DNA from 4 places in the Pantoea sp. USHLN298 genome. Region 1 is predicted to be linked to each of the others. Evidence: riboswitches for the same ligand, from Rfam matches in the RefSeq annotation. Region 1 holds a riboswitch; each other region holds the start of a gene.
The links. Region 1 has a riboswitch for thiamine pyrophosphate ahead of tenA (thiaminase II). Riboswitches for the same ligand answer to the same signal wherever they lie in the genome.

Region 2: linked by a shared signal. The riboswitch ahead of thiB (thiamine ABC transporter substrate binding subunit) and the one ahead of tenA (thiaminase II) in region 1 are both predicted to bind thiamine pyrophosphate.
Region 3: linked by a shared signal. The riboswitch ahead of thiM (hydroxyethylthiazole kinase) and the one ahead of tenA (thiaminase II) in region 1 are both predicted to bind thiamine pyrophosphate.
Region 4: linked by a shared signal. The riboswitch ahead of thiC (phosphomethylpyrimidine synthase ThiC) and the one ahead of tenA (thiaminase II) in region 1 are both predicted to bind thiamine pyrophosphate.

The regions. Positions count from the first base shown of each region.
Region 1 covers NZ_JBBCRO010000005.1:202,314-207,119, forward strand. Annotated here, with positions in the region: gene WFK59_RS14460 (ABC transporter permease) at 1-511, opposite strand, end outside; gene WFK59_RS14465 (ABC transporter ATP-binding protein) at 508-1,254, opposite strand; gene tenA (thiaminase II) at 1,251-1,946, opposite strand; TPP riboswitch at 2,042-2,144, opposite strand; gene WFK59_RS14475 (6-phospho-beta-glucosidase) at 2,251-3,681, opposite strand; gene ascF (PTS cellobiose/arbutin/salicin transporter subunit IIBC) at 3,714-4,806, opposite strand, start outside.
Region 2 covers NZ_JBBCRO010000004.1:153,444-158,249, forward strand. Annotated here, with positions in the region: gene WFK59_RS11750 (MFS transporter) at 1-355, opposite strand, end outside; gene sgrR (HTH-type transcriptional regulator SgrR) at 609-2,270, shown strand; TPP riboswitch at 2,306-2,397, shown strand; gene thiB (thiamine ABC transporter substrate binding subunit) at 2,443-3,429, shown strand; gene thiP (thiamine/thiamine pyrophosphate ABC transporter permease ThiP) at 3,405-4,806, shown strand, end outside.
Region 3 covers NZ_JBBCRO010000003.1:177,969-182,774, forward strand. Annotated here, with positions in the region: gene WFK59_RS08815 (GntR family transcriptional regulator) at 1-593, shown strand, start outside; gene thiD (bifunctional hydroxymethylpyrimidine kinase/phosphomethylpyrimidine kinase) at 633-1,433, opposite strand; gene thiM (hydroxyethylthiazole kinase) at 1,420-2,217, opposite strand; TPP riboswitch at 2,252-2,348, opposite strand; gene guaD (guanine deaminase) at 3,256-4,614, opposite strand.
Region 4 covers NZ_JBBCRO010000011.1:6,637-11,442, reverse strand. Annotated here, with positions in the region: gene thiE (thiamine phosphate synthase) at 148-780, opposite strand; gene thiC (phosphomethylpyrimidine synthase ThiC) at 783-2,705, opposite strand; TPP riboswitch at 2,792-2,892, opposite strand; gene rsd (sigma D regulator) at 3,033-3,539, opposite strand; gene nudC (NAD(+) diphosphatase) at 3,629-4,399, shown strand; gene hemE (uroporphyrinogen decarboxylase) at 4,440-4,806, shown strand, end outside.

The DNA.
Region 1 (4,806 bases):
ACAGCCGGACGTGACGCAGTTGCGATGCGCGTGATGCGCCCAGCGTCTGCGCCAGATCCAGATAGCCGGTTGGCACGCGCCGCAGACCATCATAAAAGGCCGAAGTTACCGGAAAGAAAATCACCAGCACCGCCATTGCCACTTTGGCGCTCATGCCAAAGCCAAACCACAGCACCAGCAGCGGAGCCAGCGCAAACACCGGAATCGCCTGGCTGGTGAGGACCAGCGGCATCATCCAGCGTTGCAGACGCGGCGAAAACGTCATGCCCAGCGCCAGCAGAGCGCCGAGCGCGACGCCGGTGATCATCCCGCAGAGGATCTCGGTGAGGGTAATCAGGCTGTGATAGCCGAGCCAGGCTTTGTTCGCCCATAACGCCTGTGCCACCGCAACGGGCGAAGGCAGCAGAAACGCCGGAATCGACGTCAGGGTGATCAGCCACCACAGCGCAATCAGTCCACTAAACAGGGTGATGCCGCGCCACATTCTGGCTAAACCGTTAAGCTGTTTCATCCGGCCACCTCTGACAGTGACAGTTTTTGCAGTAGGGCTGCCTGACTCTCTATGACGCCGATATCGTTCGGCGCGCGCGGCGGCTGGCCCGGCAACGGCTGACAGGATTCCAGACCGGAGGCGCTGAGTATCAGCATCTGATGGCTCAGCCGACAGGCTTCCGCCGCATCATGGGTGATCAGCAAAACGGTATGATGTGCCAGCACCTCCGCCGCCAGTGTCTGAATCTGATGGCGGGTCAGGGCATCAAGTGCGGAAAAAGGCTCATCCATCAGGACGATCGGTTTGCGCGCATACAGCGTGCGGGCCAGCGCAGCCCGTTGCCGCATCCCGCCGGAGAGCGTCGCGGGCCGCGCCGTTGCGTGACGATGCAGACCCACCCGCTTCAGCAGATGTTGCGCCCAGAGGCGGTCCGGTTTTTCACCCTTCAGACGGCTGGCAAGGCAGACATTTTGCTCAACGCTCAGCCACGGATAGAGCAAATCTTGCTGGCCCATCCAGGCGATCCGGCCAGCCAGCGGCAGGCCATCACTGCCGCTAATCACTCCGGATGTCGGCGGCGTCAGGCCAGCGATGACGCGCATTAAGGTACTCTTTCCGATACCGCTGGCACCGAGCAGGGCAGTGAAACTTGCCGGGAGAATCTCCAGACTGAGCCGGTCAAACAGCCGATGCGCGGCAAAATCGACGCAAAGGTCACGGATTGAGATGCCGGGCGGCAGTAATGCTCCTGAGTCGCTCATGGTGACAAAGGGGATTGATGATTGAGCCCCATCTGCCAGAAGGCGGATTCCAGTTGGGTGGCGGTGGTGAAGAGGGTTGCCAGCCGTTCAAAACGCGCTGCGCCGGCGCGCTGCCGGGCCAGCGTTTCGAACAGTGCCAGTGAGGCTCTGACGCCCGCCAGATAATCGGCATCGCCATAATTCTCTATCCAGGCGGCATAAGGATTACCGTCGGACAGCGTGGCGGGAGCCTGTAACAGCCTCAGGCCGATTTCGGCATAGCCTGCAACGCACGGCATCAGCACGGTCAGCAGCTCCAGCGCATCTCCACTGTGGCCGACATCCAGCACGTAGCGGGTGTAGTTGAATGTTTCAACCGCTTCGGTCTGACTGAGCAGCGCGGCTTCGCTGATCCCCCATTGCTGGCAGTAAGCCCGATGCAGCGGCAGTTCATTGACGATGGCATTGAGAGAGGCCGTTGCGGTTCGCAGCGCGACCGGATCGTGCAGTTTGCTGACCAGCAGCCCATAGGCGCGGGCAAAATGCAGCAGGAACAGATAATCCTGGGTGAGATAATGCCGAAAGGCGGCCGCTGGCAGCGTGCCCTGAGCGAGCTGCTGTACAAAATCGTGAGAGACATAGGCGTGCCAGTGATCGCCAGCCTGTTGTCGCAGGCGGCCATAAAAGCCGGTTTCAAAAAGTGAAAGTGACATGGGATCTCCAGTGACTATTGGTTAACGAAAAGTGTTAACTCAGGGAGATCCGGGCATACGGTGAAGAACAGGCAATGATGCAGGAGATGTTGCAGAAGACTCTGCCGACCCGTCCCTTCGCTGGCATGACCCAGATCAGGTTCAAAGGGTTCGGTTTGCACCATCTCAGCCCATAACAGGACACCCCTCGGAGACGTTTGTTATACGATAATTGTCAGCGGAATACAACGGCACGCCGCCGGCCTGCAATAGCCGATGGCCCCGCTAAACCGCTGCGGTTTAGCGGGCTAAGGCAGTGACGTTGTCACTCAAGATCTTCACCGTTACTGGCGATCACTTTTTTATACCACCAGAACGATTTTTTCCGACTGCGGGCCAGCGTTCCCCGGCCAAGGTCGTCCCGATCCACATAGACAAACCCGTAGCGTTTACTCATTTCGCCGGTTGATGCGGCCACCAGATCGATGCAGCCCCAGCTGGTATAGCCGAGCACCGGCACGCCATCGGCGATGGCGTCGCCCATCGCCCGGATATGCTCACGCAGATAGCTGATGCGGTAATCATCTTCAATCTCACCCTGAGCGTTAATCGTATCCCGTGCGCCAAGGCCATTTTCCACCAGGAACAGCGGCTTCTGGTAGCGGTCATACATCATATTCATGGTGATGCGTAACCCAAGCGGATCGATGCCCCAGCCCCATTCGCTGCGCGTCAGATGGGGATTAGTCAGGGACTTCACTACGTTGGCGGCGCTGCTGTTAAGCTCGTTCATCTCCGCCGACGCGCAACGCGAGGCGTAGTAACTGAACGAGACAAAATCGACGCTGTTTTTCAGGATTTCCGCATCGCCGTCGGCTATCTCCAGACTGACTCCTTTTTCACGGAATAGCCGCGCCGCATAGGCGGGATAGTATCCGCGCGCCTGCACATCAATGAAGAACAGGTTTTCGCGATCTTTCTCCAGTGCCGCCCAGACATCTTCCGGTTTGCTTGACCAGGGATAGAAATTGCCGCCCGCCAGCATACAGCCCACCTGATTCGCCGGGTTAATCTCATGGGCGATTCGGGTCACCAGCGCGCTGGCCACCAGTTCATGATGGGCGGCCTGGTACTTCACCTGGTCGTGATTTTCATCCGCCTCAAATACCAGTCCGGCCCCGGAGAACGGGCTGTGCAGCAAAATATTGATCTCATTAAAGGTCAGCCAGTATTTCACCAGACCGTCAAAGGCCTCGAAACAGCTGCGGGCATAGCGGGCAAAAAAGTCGATCATTTTGCGATTCCGCCACGAGCCATATTCGGTCACCAGATGCATCGGTACGTCAAAGTGGCACAGGGTGACCAGCGGTTCGATATTGTATTTCCGGCACTCTTCAAACACCGCGCGGTAGAAGGCAATCCCCTCCGGATTCGGCGTCAGTTCATCACCATTCGGATAGAGCCGGCTCCAGGCGATGGAGGTGCGAAATACGCTGAATCCCATTTCCGCCATCAGCGCGATGTCTTCCGCATAGCGATGATAGAAATCAATGGCGTCATGGCTGGGGTAAAACTCATCCTCGCGCAGGGTGAAACGCCGCTCCAGCCCGAGTTTCACCGGCATCCGATGCGGGCCGTGGGGGATCATATCAACGGTGGTTAAGCCCTTTCCGCCTTCACGATAGCCACCCTCAGCCTGGTTGGCGGCTAACGCACCGCCCCATAAAAATCCTTGCGGGAATCTTGATTCAGACATGACATCCTCTGGTTTCGGGTCAGCATGGCCCATTAGTTAGCGTTAATCGCGTTGGTGCGCTCGGATGCAGGCGTTGCTGCTGGCGCGGGCGACGGTTCGGTTTCAGGGATGTCCTCGAAACCTAAAATCAGCGTCAGCACAAAGGACAGTACCACCGACAGCACCATCACGGCGGCAACCCAGACCATAGACATAGGGTTGGCGGGATCGAAAAATTGTACGCTGGTAAACAGGCCAGGCGAGGCCATTGAATGACTGGCCAGTCCGCCAATCCCGGCCACCGCACCACAGATAAAGCCGCTGATTAAGCAGGCGATCAGCGGACGTTTTAGCCGCACCGCTACGCCATACAGTGCCGGTTCCGAAATGCCGGCAATGATCGCTGATGCCGCTGCGGCCAGCGCGGTCTGGCGCAGTTCGCGATTTTTAGTCCGGAATGCCACCGCCAGCGACGAACCGCCCAGCGAAAGATTGGCACCAATTTCTGACGGCATCACCATGCCCTCTTTACCGGTTTCTGCAATGGTCTGAATGATGGTTGGGGTAAAAACCCGGTGCATCCCGGTCATCACCAGCAACGGCCAGATAGCACCCATGATGGCGACCGACAGCCAGCCGAGATAACCGTGAACGGTATAGACCAGCGCTGAGATGCCGCTACCGATCCAGATGCCAATCGGCCCAATCAGCACAATCGCGATTGGGGCGGCAATCAGCACAATCAGCATTGGCTTGAGGAAGTTTTTGGTCACGGCTGGGGTAATGCGATCCACGCCGCGCTCGATGTGCGACAGAATCCAGGTCATCACCAGTGCCGGGATCACCGTATAGGTATATTTAACGGCGGTCACCGGGATAAAGGCAAACTCCACCGGCTGGCCCTGAGCCGCTTTCGCCATCAGGTCAATGAAGTTGGGATGCACCAGCACGCCGGCAATGGCTATCGCCAGCGACATGTTGGTTTTAAATTTCAGCGCGGCCGAGGCCGCTACCATCACCGGCAGGAAGAAGAACGCGCCATCGCCAATGACGTTCAGTATCACCAGCGTTGATGAGCCTTTTTCAAACACGCCCGCCATATCGAGGATCATCGCCAGCAGCTTAACCATCGACCCACCAATAATG
Region 2 (4,806 bases), on a different contig from region 1:
CGCTGGCCAGCGCCGACAGTAGCACCCCAAGGGTAATCAGCGTCAGATAATGGCGGGTAAAAGCAAACAGCAGCGCATTGACCAGCGCCATCAGGCAGCAAAACAGAATGATGTTACGGCGATCGCCGACGCTGTCCGATCGCTTCGCCACCAGCATACTCACCACGATACCGGCCACCGCGTTGATGGTGAAAAACAGCCCGACCCAGAATGGGCGAGCCTGCACCTCGCGGGTTAAAAACAGGCTGAGCGTCGGTGCCTGCAGCGCACCGGCCACGCCCAGCATGAACGAGGCGACCATAAAAGCGAGGTAGACCGGATTGATGCGGCGCTGCCGCGTTAACAGCGATTTCATACCGAAATCCCTTACAGGATGAACAGGGGAAGAGAAGAAGGGTAGACGATACCGTGCAGCATGAAAAAAGCCAGCAGAGATCATCTGCTGGCGGTGTAAATGCACCCTACTCAGAAAAGCATCCCGCTGAACAGCGGCATGAGGGTCGAACGCCATTCATTGCTGAATGCCTCCCGCTCTTCCCATAAGGGAAAGTTTGCTCTTAAAATAGGGCAAGAAAAACAGAGCGCTTTTCAGCAGGAGTTCCTCTTTTATGTCCTCATCTCGTCTGAAGCAGCAGTTTATTCGCCTGTGGCAAAGCTGTCAGGGTCAGACGCAGGAGATCACCCTCAGTGAACTGGCTGACCTGCTGCACTGCTCGCGTCGTCATATGCGTAATTTACTCAACCGGATGCAGGCTGCCGGCTGGTTGATCTGGCAGGCTGAGGCCGGACGCGGTAAGCGCTCGCAGCTCACTTTTTGCTACACCGGCCTGGCGCTACAGCAGCAGCGGGCGGAGGATCTGCTGGAGCAGGATCGCATCGATCAGCTGGTGCAGCTGGTCGGCGATAAAAATCAGGTCAGGCAGATGATTGGCGCCCACCTTGGCCGCAGCTTCCGCCAGGGCAAACACATTCTGCGGGTGCTTTACTACCGTCCGCTGCTTAATCTTCAACCCGGCTCCGCCCTGCGCCGCTCCGAAACCCATATTGCCCGCCAGATTTTCAACGGCCTGACGCGCATAAATGAGGAAAACGGGGAAATCGAGGCTGATATCGCCCACCACTGGCAGCAAACCTCCCCGCTACACTGGCGCTTCTTTCTGCGTCCGGCGATTCGCTTTCATCATGGTCGCGAGCTGGAGATGGCCGACGTGATCGATTCGCTGGAACGTCAGCGCCAGCAGCCGCTGTTTTCCCACATTCAGCAGATCGACTCGCCCGCGCCCTGGACGCTGGATATCACCTTAAACCAGCCCGACGACTGGTTACCCTGGTTGCTGGCCAGCGTCAGCGCCATGATCCTGCCGCGCGAGTGGCCGACGCTGCGCGACTTTGCCCGCCAGCCGATTGGCACCGGCCCGTACAGCGTGATCCGCAATCAGGAAAGCCAGCTGAAGATTGAAGCCTTTGATGATTACTTCGGCTTTCGCGCCCTGATTGATGACGTCTCTATCTGGGTCTTGCCGGATATCAGCGACGAACTGGTCTATGCGGGCGTACGTCTGCAGGGCGACGGCGCAGATGAGGTGCAGGAAGAGAGCCGCCTCGAAGAGGGTTGCTACTATTTGCTGTTCGATCAGCGCTCAGAGAAGGGCCGCGACGAGGCGATACGGCGCTGGGTCAGCTATCTGTTTAACCCTATCGCCCTGCTCAATCATGCTGGCGTGGGTTATCAGCGCTACTGGTTTCCAGCCTATGGCCTGCTGCCGCGCTGGCATCACCGGCGCGATCTGACGCCGGTAGAAAAGCCGCCCGGCCTGACCCATCTGACGCTGACCTGGTATAGCCAGCACGTCGAGCACGAAGGGATCGCCAATGCATTGCGTCCGCTGCTGGCGCAGCACGGCGTCACGCTGGAGACCCGCGAGATCAGCTACGAAAGCTGGTATCAGGGTGAAGCGGAAAGTGACATCTGGCTCGGCAGCGTGAACTTTACCCTGCCGCTGAATTATTCACTGTTTGCGCAGCTGTATGAGATCCCGCTGCTGCATCACTGCCTGCCGATTGACTGGCAGGCTGATGCCGCCCGCTGGCGCGAAAAGGCGCTGCCGCTGGCGGAATGGAGTAAGCGGTTAGTGGAAGACGCCGGGCTGCATCCACTGTTTCATCACTGGCTGCTGCTGGAAGGTCAGCGCAGTATGCGCGGCGTACGGATGAATACGCTGGGCTGGTTCGATTTTAAATCGGCCTGGTTTGCGCCGCCCGCGCTGTAACGCTTTCGCGCTACGGCTGAAATGACTAGAATGTGACGTTCTCAACGGGGTGCCGCGTGCGGCTGAGAAAGACCCGTCGAACCTGATTCGGTTAATACCGACGTAGGGATTTGAGAGACCTGCTGCTCAGATCCTTTGCGACTCATCCCCTATTCTCCCGAAGGAGCGCAAAGTGTTAAACAAAGTTCTGCCACTGCTGCTGTTACTCTCCACGCCGGTCCTGGCGGCTAAACCGGTGCTCACGGTCTACACCTACGACTCCTTCTCCGCTGACTGGGGCCCAGGCCCGGCGATTAAAAAAGCCTTTGAAGCGCAGTGCGACTGCGAACTGAAATTTGTCACGCTGGAAGATGGCGTATCGCTGCTGAATCGCGTGCGGATGGAAGGCAAAAACAGCAAAGCCGATGTGGTACTGGGACTGGATAACAACCTGCTGCAGGCGGCGCAAAAAACCGGCCTGTTCGCCGCCAGTCAGGTCGATACCGCGCAACTAACGCTACCGGGCGGCTGGCACGACAGCACCTTTATCCCGTTTGACTACGGCTATTTCGCCTTCGTCTATGACAAAACCCGCCTGAAAAATCCGCCGAAAAGCCTGAAAGAGCTGGTAGAGAGCCCGGAAAAATGGCGGGTGATCTACGAAGATCCGCGCACCAGTACACCGGGGTTAGGTCTGCTGCTGTGGATGCAAAAAGTCTATGGCGATCAGGCACCGCAGGCGTGGCAAAAGCTGGCGCAGAAAACCGTGACCGTCACCAAGGGCTGGAGTGAAGCCTACGGCCTGTTCCTGAAAGGGGAAGGCGATCTGGTGCTGAGCTATACCACCTCGCCGGCTTACCACCTCATCGAAGAGAAAAAAGAGAACTACGCCGCCGCGCCGTTTGCCGAAGGTCACTATCTGCAGGTTGAGGTCGCCGCACAGTTAGCCAGCAGCAAACAGCCGAAACTGGCGCAGCAGTTCATGCAATTTATGGTGTCGCCTGCGTTCCAGAACACCATCCCGACCGGCAACTGGATGTATCCGGTGATCAACACCACCCTGCCGGCCGGATTTTCGACACTGAAGGTGCCCACCACCGCGCTGCAATACTCGCCGGAAGAGGTTGCCAGCCAGCGTTCAGGCTGGATTAGCCAGTGGCAACGCGCCGTCAGCCGCTGATGCCGCGCTGGCTGATTCCTGGTTCGCTCGCCACGCTGCTGTTAATCAGCGTGGCGCTGTTCGCCTTTGGCTCACTGTGGAATGCCGCGCCGGTCACCGACTGGCGCAGCGTGCTGCAGGACGCGTATCTGCATCACGTTATCGCCTTCTCCTTTGGTCAGGCGCTGCTCTCTGCCCTGCTGTCGCTGCTGCCCGCCCTGCCGCTGGCCCGCGCCCTTTATCGACGCCGCTTTCCCGGCCGCCAGTTATTGCTGCGCCTGTGCGCCATGACGCTGGTGCTGCCGGTGCTGGTGGCGGTGTTCGGCTTGCTGACGGTCTATGGTCGCGTCGGCTGGCTGGCGCAGATTTGTCAGCTGATCGGCATCGATTATCGCTTCTCGCCCTATGGGTTGCAGGGCATTTTGCTGGCACACGTCTTTTTTAACCTGCCGCTGGCGACGCGCCTGATGCTGCAGGCGCTGGAAAGTATTCCGGCGGAACAGCGCCAGCTGGCGGCGCAGCTTGATCTGCGCGGCTGGCACCACTTTCGCTTGCTGGAGTGGCCGTGGCTGCGTCGTCAGCTGCTGCCGACCGGCGCGCTGATCTTTATGCTCTGCTTCGCCAGCTTCGCCACCGTGCTTTCGCTGGGCGGCGGGCCGCAGGCCACCACCATTGAACTGGCGATCTTCCAGGCGCTCAGTTACGACTACGATCCCGGACGGGCCGCCCTGCTGGCGCTGATCCAGCTCGGCTGCTGTCTGACGCTGGTGCTGCTTAGCCAGCGTTTCAGCAAGGCGATTCCCGTCGGCACCAGCCAGCTGCACGGCTGGCGCGATCCGCAGGATTCGCGCCTGGCGCAGCTGACCGATGGCCTGCTGATTGTGCTGGCGTTACTGCTGCTGTTGCCGCCGCTGGCGGCAGTGGTGGTGGATGGTTTGCACGGCGGGTTGCGCGGCGCGCTGGCCCAGCCAGCACTGTGGCAGGCGACGCTGACCTCGTTGCGTATTGCGCTGGGTGCCGGTCTGCTCTGTGTCACACTGACGCTGATGCTGCTGTGGAGCAGTCGCGAGTTGCGCCTGCGCCAGCATCCGGTCGCGGCGCAGCTGATCGACACCAGCGGTATGCTGATTCTGGCCATGCCCGGGATCGTGCTGGCGACCGGTTTCTTTTTGCTGTTTAACGCCACCGTCGGCCTGCCGGACTCGGCGGATGGGCTGGTGATCTTCACCAATGCGCTGATCGCCATTCCCTATGCGCTGAAAGTGCTGGAAAACCCGATGCGTGACGTCGCCGGGCGCTACGGCAGACTCTGCGAATCACTGGATATCCACGGCTGGAATCGGCTGCGACTGATTGAACTGCGGGCGCTGAAGCGTCCGCTGGCGCAGGCGCTGGCGT
Region 3 (4,806 bases), on a different contig from region 1:
CTGGTTCGCTGCTGTCGGAAAAAGAGGTCTCTGCGCGTTTTAACGTCTCTCGCCAGCCGGTGCGGGAAGCGTTCATCAAACTGGCCGAGGCCGGGCTGGTACAGGTATTGCCGCAGCGCGGCACCTTTGTGCGTAAAATCTCTGCCAAACGGGTGGCGGATGGTCGCTTTATCCGTGAAGCGGTGGAAGTGTCGGTGGTGCGTCGTGCCGCGCTGGAGATTGGCGAACCGGCGCTGATGGTGCTGGCGCACAACCTGCAACTGCAACGTATGGCCGCTGAGCGGCATGACAGCCAGGCGTTTCTCAGCCTGGATGATGAGTTTCACCGGCTGATTGCCGAAAGTATTGATTGTAAGCTGGCGTGGGAAACGGTCGAGAACATCAAAGCGGCGATGGACCGGGTGCGTTTTCTGACGCTGAGTGAAGTTTCCCCGCCGGAAAGCCTGATTGAGCAGCATGAGGAGATTTTCGCGGCGTTAAAACAGCACGACCCTGACGCTGCCGAAGCGGCGATGCGCCGCCATCTGCAGGAGATGATCTTCTCGATTACCCCTATAGCCGAGCGCAACAGCGCATGGTTTGAAGCCCCCTGATACCGCTGCGTCGCCCTGTTCAGGGACGACGCAACGCTGTTACCACCATTGATGAAAGTGGTGTACCGGCCCAATCCCCTGCCCGACCTCCAGTGAATCTGCCTGCAACAGCGCCTGCTGCAACCAGGCTTTGGCCTCAGCCACCGTATCTGCCCAGTTCGCATAGCGGGGACGCAATGCCGCCAGCGCTGCTGACAGCGTACAACCGGTGCCGTGGGTATGCCGGGTATTGACGCGCGGCGTGCTGAACCGCAGCTGATCCGAAGGCGTCAGCAGCCAGTCCGGACTGTCGTCAGCCGTAAGATGTCCGCCTTTCATCAATACCGCCTGACATCCCGCTGCCAGTAACGCCTCGCCCTGCGTCCGCATCTGCGCTTCATTCTGCGCTACGGCACATCCCAGCAACGCCGCCGCCTCCGGCAGATTCGGCGTGATCAGCGACACCTGAGGCAGTAACAGTTCGCGCACGCTGGCAATTGCATCCGGCGAGAGCAGCGCATCGCCGCTTTTCGCCACCATCACCGTATCCAGTACCACAAAGGGAATTTCAGCGCGCTTCAGCCGTGCCGCGACCCGTTCTACTATCGCGGTTTCCGATAACATGCCGATTTTCGCGCTGTCGATACGCACATCATCCAGCACTGAATCGAGCTGAGCGGCGACAAAGTCAGGATCGATGCGGTAGACCGACTGGACGCCTCGGGTATTCTGCGCCACCAGCGCGGTGATCACGCTGGTGCCGTACGCGCCCAGCGCCGAAAAGGTTTTCAGATCGGCCTGAATCCCCGCTCCGCCGCTGGGATCGGTACCGGCGATAGTCAGGGCATTAATGCGCTTCATGGTTCACCTCCAGCGTCCAGAGCGCATCAAGAAACGCCGTGGCAAAACTGCCGGGACCGGTCGAGCCTGCCGCTGCCTGCTCACCGGCGCGTGCCATCACCTGACAGGCCGTCGCCACGTTGAGCAGCCGGTCACCGGTCAGACTGCTAAAGGCAGCCACCACCGCCGACAACGCGCAGCCGGTGCCGACCACCCGCGTCATCAGCGGGCTGCCGCCGTGAATGGCAAAAGTCCGCAGACCGTCGGTAGCGTAGTCCACTTCGCCGGTCACGATCACCAGCGTCTGATAGTCACGGGCCAGTTGCCGGGCCGCCTCCAGCGCCACATCCGCCTGATGCAGGCTGTCTACTCCGCGTCCGCCGCTGGCCTGCTGCGCCAGCGCCAGAATCTCTGAGGCATTGCCCCGGATCACCGCCGGTTGCTCGGTCAGCAGCTGCTGACAGAAAGTCGTGCGCAGCGTCAGTGCTCCAACGGCCACCGGGTCCAGCGTCCAGGGCGTGCCGGCCTGACGGGCAGCCGTGATCGCCGCCTGCATCGCCTGCTGGCGCTCAGCGGTCAGCGTCCCGACATTAATTAACAAGGCATCGGCAAACCCGCTGAACTGCGCGGCCTCCTCTGCATCAATCACCATCGCTGGCGAAGCGTTGAGCGCCAGCAGCACATTGGCGGTAAAGTTTTGAACCACGTCATTGGTCATGCAGTGCACCAGCGGTGACTGGCGACGGAAGCGGTGCAGAATGGGCGCGAATTGCGCAGCAGAAAGGTGTTGAGATTGATGATTCATCATAGCTCCCAACCGGCGAACAAGAAGGCGAATGCGGTCAGGCATCAGACTTCCCTACGCTGGCATTATCCAGTTCAGGTTCAACGGGTATTTCTCAGCCTTCACGTGGAAGGGCACCCCGAGTCATGTTACAGCCTGCAGCATAAGGAGCCGCCGCAGCGAAAGCAAGACACCCCGCGCGATCAATCCTCGCGCCGGTAACTCTTCGTAGGATCCCGATCAATTCCTGTGACGGCAAAAACAGGCTTAATGCTGCGGGCTATAAATACACCTTTTTTTAGGTAGGTAATATTAGCGCCCTGCGGGGATGTTATTTCCATTGATAAGCTGCATCACGCCATAAGAATTAGCCTGAGCACAGCATCGCAAAAAAAACACCTACTTTCAGTGAGTTGAGCGACTGTTGAAGCGGAAATTCATACTATTCAGGATGTATGATGCGATTATCATCGTTTATTCTTCACCGCCATTGATGGCAGGAAATTAATATCGAACGTAACGGTGCCACTGCGCCAAACGGCAGAGACTATATTCCACTTATATTTCCGTCCGCTGTTCGGGCTGCGGCGAAATGATTCATCGTGTCTATTATCGCGATATCAGCGATCGGCAGCCGCGCCGCGGGCTGAGGTGAAATCACACTGTCAGGCTTTAATTCAATTAGTCGCCACTAAGCATTTCTCTGCCAGGTGTGGCTATAAAACCCGTTATCTTTGCTCACGCGCAGACAATCATCCTTTAGCCAGGCAAAGAGCCTGGACCACCCATTGATGCGGGAATTTATGGTGATTGACGATTCTCTGTGACAAGCGTACTACCGCCTGAACTATTGATTCTTGTGCCGTTAGTGTAAATCGGGCGGCTTGTGACAGGAACATTGCCTTTAAGCCTGTCAAATCGGTTTAGAAACAGACGGAGAGCGCCTTTGAGCAGGACTTATAATTTATATATTGCGTCGGCTTACTGCCTGTTAACACCGCTCTCAGATAAAAACGCTTCGGGCATTCTCCGTCTTTCTACTCGTCACGAAATGTCAGATTATTTCATTTTCTTTCCCATCACATATGTATGCGCAACGATGCGATCATCACCCAGCATCTCCATACCAAACAGAATTTCGTCGATATTTTTCGCCTGCTTGTTACGCTCAGACAGAATCGGACCGGCCAGAGGGTCGAGCACCACAAAATCGGCTTCTTTGCCAGGCGTCAGACTGCCTATTTTATCCTGGAGGGACAGCACCGTAGCACCGCCAAGCGTAGCCAGATAGAGATTTTCCCTCGGCGTGAGAGAGTGCACTTCTTCTGGCTTATCAGTAAACGCTTTCCGCATTTGTGTGACTTTATAAGCCTCATCCATTGTCTGAATAACAGATAAACTGGTACCGGCACCTACGTCCGTCCCGAGGCCCACAGGAATATGATATTCTCTTGATTTATCCAGGTTAAAGAGCCCGCTGCCCAAAAAAAGATTTGAAGTAGGACAAAAAGCAATATTAGCGTTCTTCTCTGACAGCACCCTGAAGTCATCATCGTTGAGATGGATCGAGTGGGCAAAAATCGATTTTTTGGTTACCAGCCCATGTTTATCATAAACATCCAGGTAGCTGCGACTTTGCGGGAATAGCTGTTTTACCCATTCGACTTCCTGGTTGTTTTCAGCTAAATGGGTATGCAGATAAACATCGGGATATTCTTTAAGCAATCTTCCTGCGACTGCCAACTCCTGATCCGTTGATGTCGGCGCAAAGCGAGGTGTGACCGCATAATCCAGCCGTCCTTTGTGCTGCCATTTCTCAATCAGCAATTTGCTCTCTTCATAGGCTGACTGCGGCGTATCCAGCAATTCTGCAGGTGCGTTTCGATCCATCAATACCTTGCCGCTAATCATGCGCATATTGCGTTTTAACGCCTGCTCAAAAAAAGCATCGACTGATACCGGTGAACTGGTCGCAAATACCAGCGCAGTGGTCGTCCCGTTGTTGATCAACTGGTCAAGAAATTCTGCTGCTTCCTGTGAAGCATAGTGATGGTTTTTATATTTTATCTCTGTTGGAAAAGTATAAGTATTAAGCCAGCCAATCAGCTGTTCACCATATTCACTGATCATCGTGATCTGAGGATAATGAACGTGAGTATCGACAAATCCAGCAGTAATAATTTTGCCGCTGTAATCGACGGTATTATCAACAGGCTGATCTTTCAACGATATATAGTCACCTGATTTAACAACGCGTCCGTCTTTTACAATAAGATAGCCATCCTTAATATAAACCGTGGCCTCTGAGTCATTGGCGGGATCCCCTTTAAAATAAAGGATATCACCTCGATACCCAACGGTATCAGCCGCCGAACAAAATGAAAACAGACATAATAAAGCAACAAACTTAGGTTTCATTGACCACTCCGTTAAGAAATTATCTTTATATTCATCAACTTCAAATCAGGAGCAACAGGATAGGAAAATCGTAAGTGACGCCAGATACGAAAGATGCGGTTGAATTACGGGGCCGGGTTAAGCAAAACATACGACCTGAACGCCCCACCCTTTTTATATCGCTCTGATAAATCAAATAAAAATCTCAACACA
Region 4 (4,806 bases), on a different contig from region 1:
CAGATAACGATCACCTGACGACCGCTACCGTAAGCCGTAGGCCGATGCCGCGCCAGCAACTGAATGAATCACTGCGCGCGGCCTTCCTGCTTTTTCGCTGTTGTTACAGTACGTTGATTATTTTTGCGGCAGGTTACTCAGTCATACTCATGCAAACGGCTCCGGTTCGGCCAGTGCCAGCAGAATACGGGTCGCCTCACGCCAGTCATCTGCCTGAGTAATGGCGCTGACCACCGCAATACTGCCGACGCCCGTCGCCAGCACCGCTGGCGCGCGATCCACAGAGATACCGCCAATCGCCACGGTGGGAATGTCTGACAGCCGCGCCAGATGTCGCTGCAGTTCCGCCAGTCCCTGTGGTGCCGAGGGCATCTCTTTGGTCCGGGTCGGGAAAATGTGGCCCAGCGCGATATAAGAGGGCTGAATAGCCAGAGCACGATCCAGTTCGGCATCATCATGGGTAGAAATACCGAGCCGTAGTCCGGCCTGGTGGATCTGCGCCAGGTCTGCCACCTCCAGATCTTCCTGGCCCAGATGCACACCGTAGGCGTGATGTTTAATCGCCAGCCGCCAGTAGTCATTGATAAACAGGCGCGCATCGTAGCGTTTGCCCAGCGCAATCGCCTGGGCGACAGCGGCTTCGGCGGCCTCGTCCGGCTGGTCTTTGATGCGCAGTTGCAGAGTACGGACGCCCGCGTCCAGCAGGCGTTCGATCCAGTCAACGCTATCGACTACCGGATAAAGCCCAAGGCGCGGCGCGGTAGCAGGAAATGCAGTCATTGTTACTCCTCCTTCATGGCATCGGCGGGGTGGTAAAGCTCACCACCGCGGCGGCGAAATTGTTCAGACATCTGAGCCATACCCACCTCAATCGGCTCAGCGCTGGCTTGCTGGCGTGCGGCAAAATCCCGCACCTCCTGCGATATTTTCATTGAGCAGAACTTTGGGCCGCACATTGAACAGAAATGCGCCACCTTGCCTGACTCCTGCGGCAGGGTTTCATCATGCATGGCGCGCGCGGTATGGGGATCGAGCGCCAGATTAAACTGATCTTCCCAGCGAAATTCAAAGCGCGCTTTTGACATCGCGTTATCGCGGATCTGCGCACCCGGATGGCCTTTGGCGAGATCGGCGGCATGAGCGGCAATCTTGTAGGTGATCAATCCCTGCTTCACATCCTCTTTATTTGGCAGCCCAAGATGCTCTTTGGGGGTGACATAACAGAGCATGGCGCAGCCAAACCAGCCAATCATGGCGGCACCGATACCTGATGTAATGTGGTCATAGCCGGGCGCAATGTCAGTAGTGAGCGGCCCAAGCGTATAGAAGGGCGCTTCATGGCAATGGTCGAGCTGCTCCGTCATGTTTCGGCGGATCATATGCATCGGGACGTGGCCGGGGCCTTCAATCATCACCTGCACATCATACTCCCAGGCGATCTTTGTCAGCTCTCCCAGCGTACGCAGTTCGGCAAATTGCGCTTCGTCATTCGCATCCTGAATCGAGCCTGGGCGTAAACCATCTCCCAGCGACAGTGAGACATCGTAGGCGGCACAGATTTCACAGATTTCGCGGAAATGCTGATAGAGAAAGCTCTCCTGATGATGCGACAGACACCATTTCGCCATGATCGATCCGCCGCGCGAGACAATACCGGTCAGCCGTTTTGCCGTCATCGGCACATAGCGCAGCAGCACGCCAGCATGGATGGTGAAGTAATCAACCCCTTGTTCCGCCTGTTCAAGCAGCGTATCGCGGAACACCGCCCAGTTAAGCGCTTCGGCCACGCCGTTCACTTTTTCCAGCGCCTGATAAATCGGCACTGTGCCGATCGGCACCGGGCTGTTTCGCAAAATCCACTCGCGCGTTTCATGAATATTCCGGCCGGTAGAGAGATCCATTACCGTATCGGCGCCCCAGCGCGTTGACCAGACCAGCTTTTCGACCTCCTCCTCAATCGATGAGCTGACCGCTGAATTGCCGATGTTGGCATTTACCTTGACCAGAAAGTGACGGCCGATAATCATCGGTTCCGATTCAGGATGGTTAATGTTGGCGGGGATAATGGCCCGACCCGCGGCCACTTCCTGACGGACAAATTCGGGCGTGATGTTATCCGGCAGTTGCGCGCCAAAACTATGGCCGGGATGCTGTTGCAGCAAAATCTGGTCGCGGATTCGCTCACGGCCCATATTCTCTCGCAGGGCGATAAACTCCATTTCCGGCGTAACGATGCCCTGACGCGCATAATGCATCTGTGTGACGCAACGGCCGGTAAGGGCGCGGCGCGGCACAGGCAGCGCGTTAAAACGCAGATGATCGAGGCTTTCATCCGCCAGACGCTGCTGGGTATAGCCTGAACTGCGCTGCGGCAGTGGCTGGCTGTCATGACGTTCTTCGATCCAGCCGGCACGCAGTTTCGTCAGTCCGCGATGCAGATCGATCTGCGCGGCGGGATCGCCATAGGGGCCGGCGGTATCATAGACCGGCACCGCATCATTCGGCTCATAGCGCGGCTGATCCTGGCTGCCACCGATGTGGGTCGGGCTGAGCCTGATTTCGCGCATTGGCACACGAATATCCTCCCGGCTGCCGGTGATCCAGATACGTTCAGAACGGGGGAACGCGTTGCCGCCTTGCAGTGAATCGATAAATTCCTGGGCCTGGGCACGCTGTTCACGACGGGTCATTTTTGAGTCAGACATAGCAATCTTCCAGTTGAGTGGGAATGATGCTTGTCCGGAGTTCGGCAGGAGTAACAGCACGGGCAGCGCAAGACACTGGCGTACTGGCAATATTTACTCTTGTTCCCTTCGCAGGTTCTAACCTGATCAGGTTCCGCGGATCCCGAATTAACGGTCTCAGCCCAATTGGGCACTCCGACAAGAAGACGTTTTACGCTGCGCCGATAGGCACCGGCTTAAAACGATAACTTTTAAACAGAAAAAAGGTTCATCAGGCCTGAGCCGCCAGAACCCTTTCAGCATAAAAGGGCTGTAACAGAATCACAACCCCTTTACCGGTGATTAACGTTACGCCGGACGAGCCATCTGGCTGTCATTGGCTACCGGCGGGGGGGCCAGATGGTTGTCCCATGCCAGCTGGATCAGCTTGTCTTCCAGCGTGAAGCGCGCTTCCAGCACTTCACCAACTTCAGACAACGCCTGCTGGAACGTCATGCAGTTATCGTCATCGATCGCCTGCTGCAAATGGCCATCGTACAGTTGCATCAGGCGCTCGGTGTTGGCTTCCAGCGGCGGGTAAACCTGGGCCGCTGCGATCATCGGGCTGTCACCGCTCATCTCGCTGATGATGCGCTCATAAATACTAAAGTGACCGGCGGAGAGATAATCGACCAGGCCATGACAGAAGTTATCCAGCGCCTGCTCATCGAGGCGGGTCAGAGCTTCTTTTTTCGGTTTCAGGCCGACCAGATGGTAATAGGTCACTAACAGCTGGCGACGGGCTTCCAGCCACGAATCGACCAGTTCGTTACTGCCACCTACGCGTTCGGCCAGGACGTCTAACTGGTTAAGCATATCTAACTCCATGTGAGTTATAGTTGTTTATCTACACACTTAACATCAGGACTTCAGCGTGCGAGTTGACGCTAAGGATGACGAAATAAATGCAATGCGAAATCTCAAGCGTAGACGCTGGATGGTGGATTGTCAGCCACGAGCAGAAACTTTGGTTGCCACAAGGTGATTTACCCCACGGAAGCGCCGAAAATTTCGGTCTGACTGGCACGAAAGCCCGACTGATTGGCGAGTGGCAGGGGGAAAATGTCTGGCTGATTTGCGAGCCGCGTTCAGAAAGCATGTTCTCGGTGCGGCAACTGATCGATCTGGATGTCGGGCTGTTTCAGCTGGCAGGTCGCGGCGTGCAGCTGGCGGAGTTCTACCGTTCGCATCGCTGGTGCGGCTACTGCGGCCACGAAATGCACCACAGTAAACATGAATTTGCCTGCCTGTGCAGCCATTGTCGCGAGCGATATTATCCACAGATTGCGCCCTGCATCATCGTAGCGATCCGCCGTGGCGACCAGATCCTGCTGGCTAATCATGCCCGCCACCGCAATAAGGTCTATACCGTGCTGGCCGGTTTCGTCGAAGTGGGCGAGACGCTGGAGCAGGCGGTGGCGCGGGAAGTGATGGAAGAGAGCAACATCCGCGTTAAAAACGTGCGCTATGTCACCTCTCAGCCGTGGCCCTTCCCGCAGTCGCTGATGACGGCCTTTATGGCGGAGTTTGACAGCGGCGATCTGCAACATGACGGCAAAGAGCTGTTAGATGCCGCCTGGTTCCGTTTTGATGCCTTACCTTTGCTGCCGCCACCGGGCACCGTGGCGCGTCGCCTGATTGAAGATACCGTCGCCCTGTGCCGCGCCGGAGCGTGAAAGTGCTACACTACACGCCTGAAATTGAGAGAGTAATAAGATGAGTGAACTGAAGAACGACCGTTATTTGCGTGCCCTGTTGCGTCAGCCAGTTGATGTGACGCCGGTGTGGATGATGCGCCAGGCCGGACGCTATTTGCCGGAATACAAAGCGACGCGCGCCGAAGCCGGTGATTTTATGTCGCTGTGTAAAAATGCCGAGCTGGCCTGTGAGGTGACGCTGCAGCCGCTGCGCCGTTATCCGCTGGATGCGGCCATCCTCTTCAGTGACATCCTGACCATCCCGGATGCGATGGGGCTGGGCCTCTATTTCGAAACTGGCGAAGGTCCACGCTTCTCCAATCCGATTACCTGTCGGGCTGATGTCGAGCGCTTGCCGGTGCCCGATCCGGAAATGGAGCTGGGCT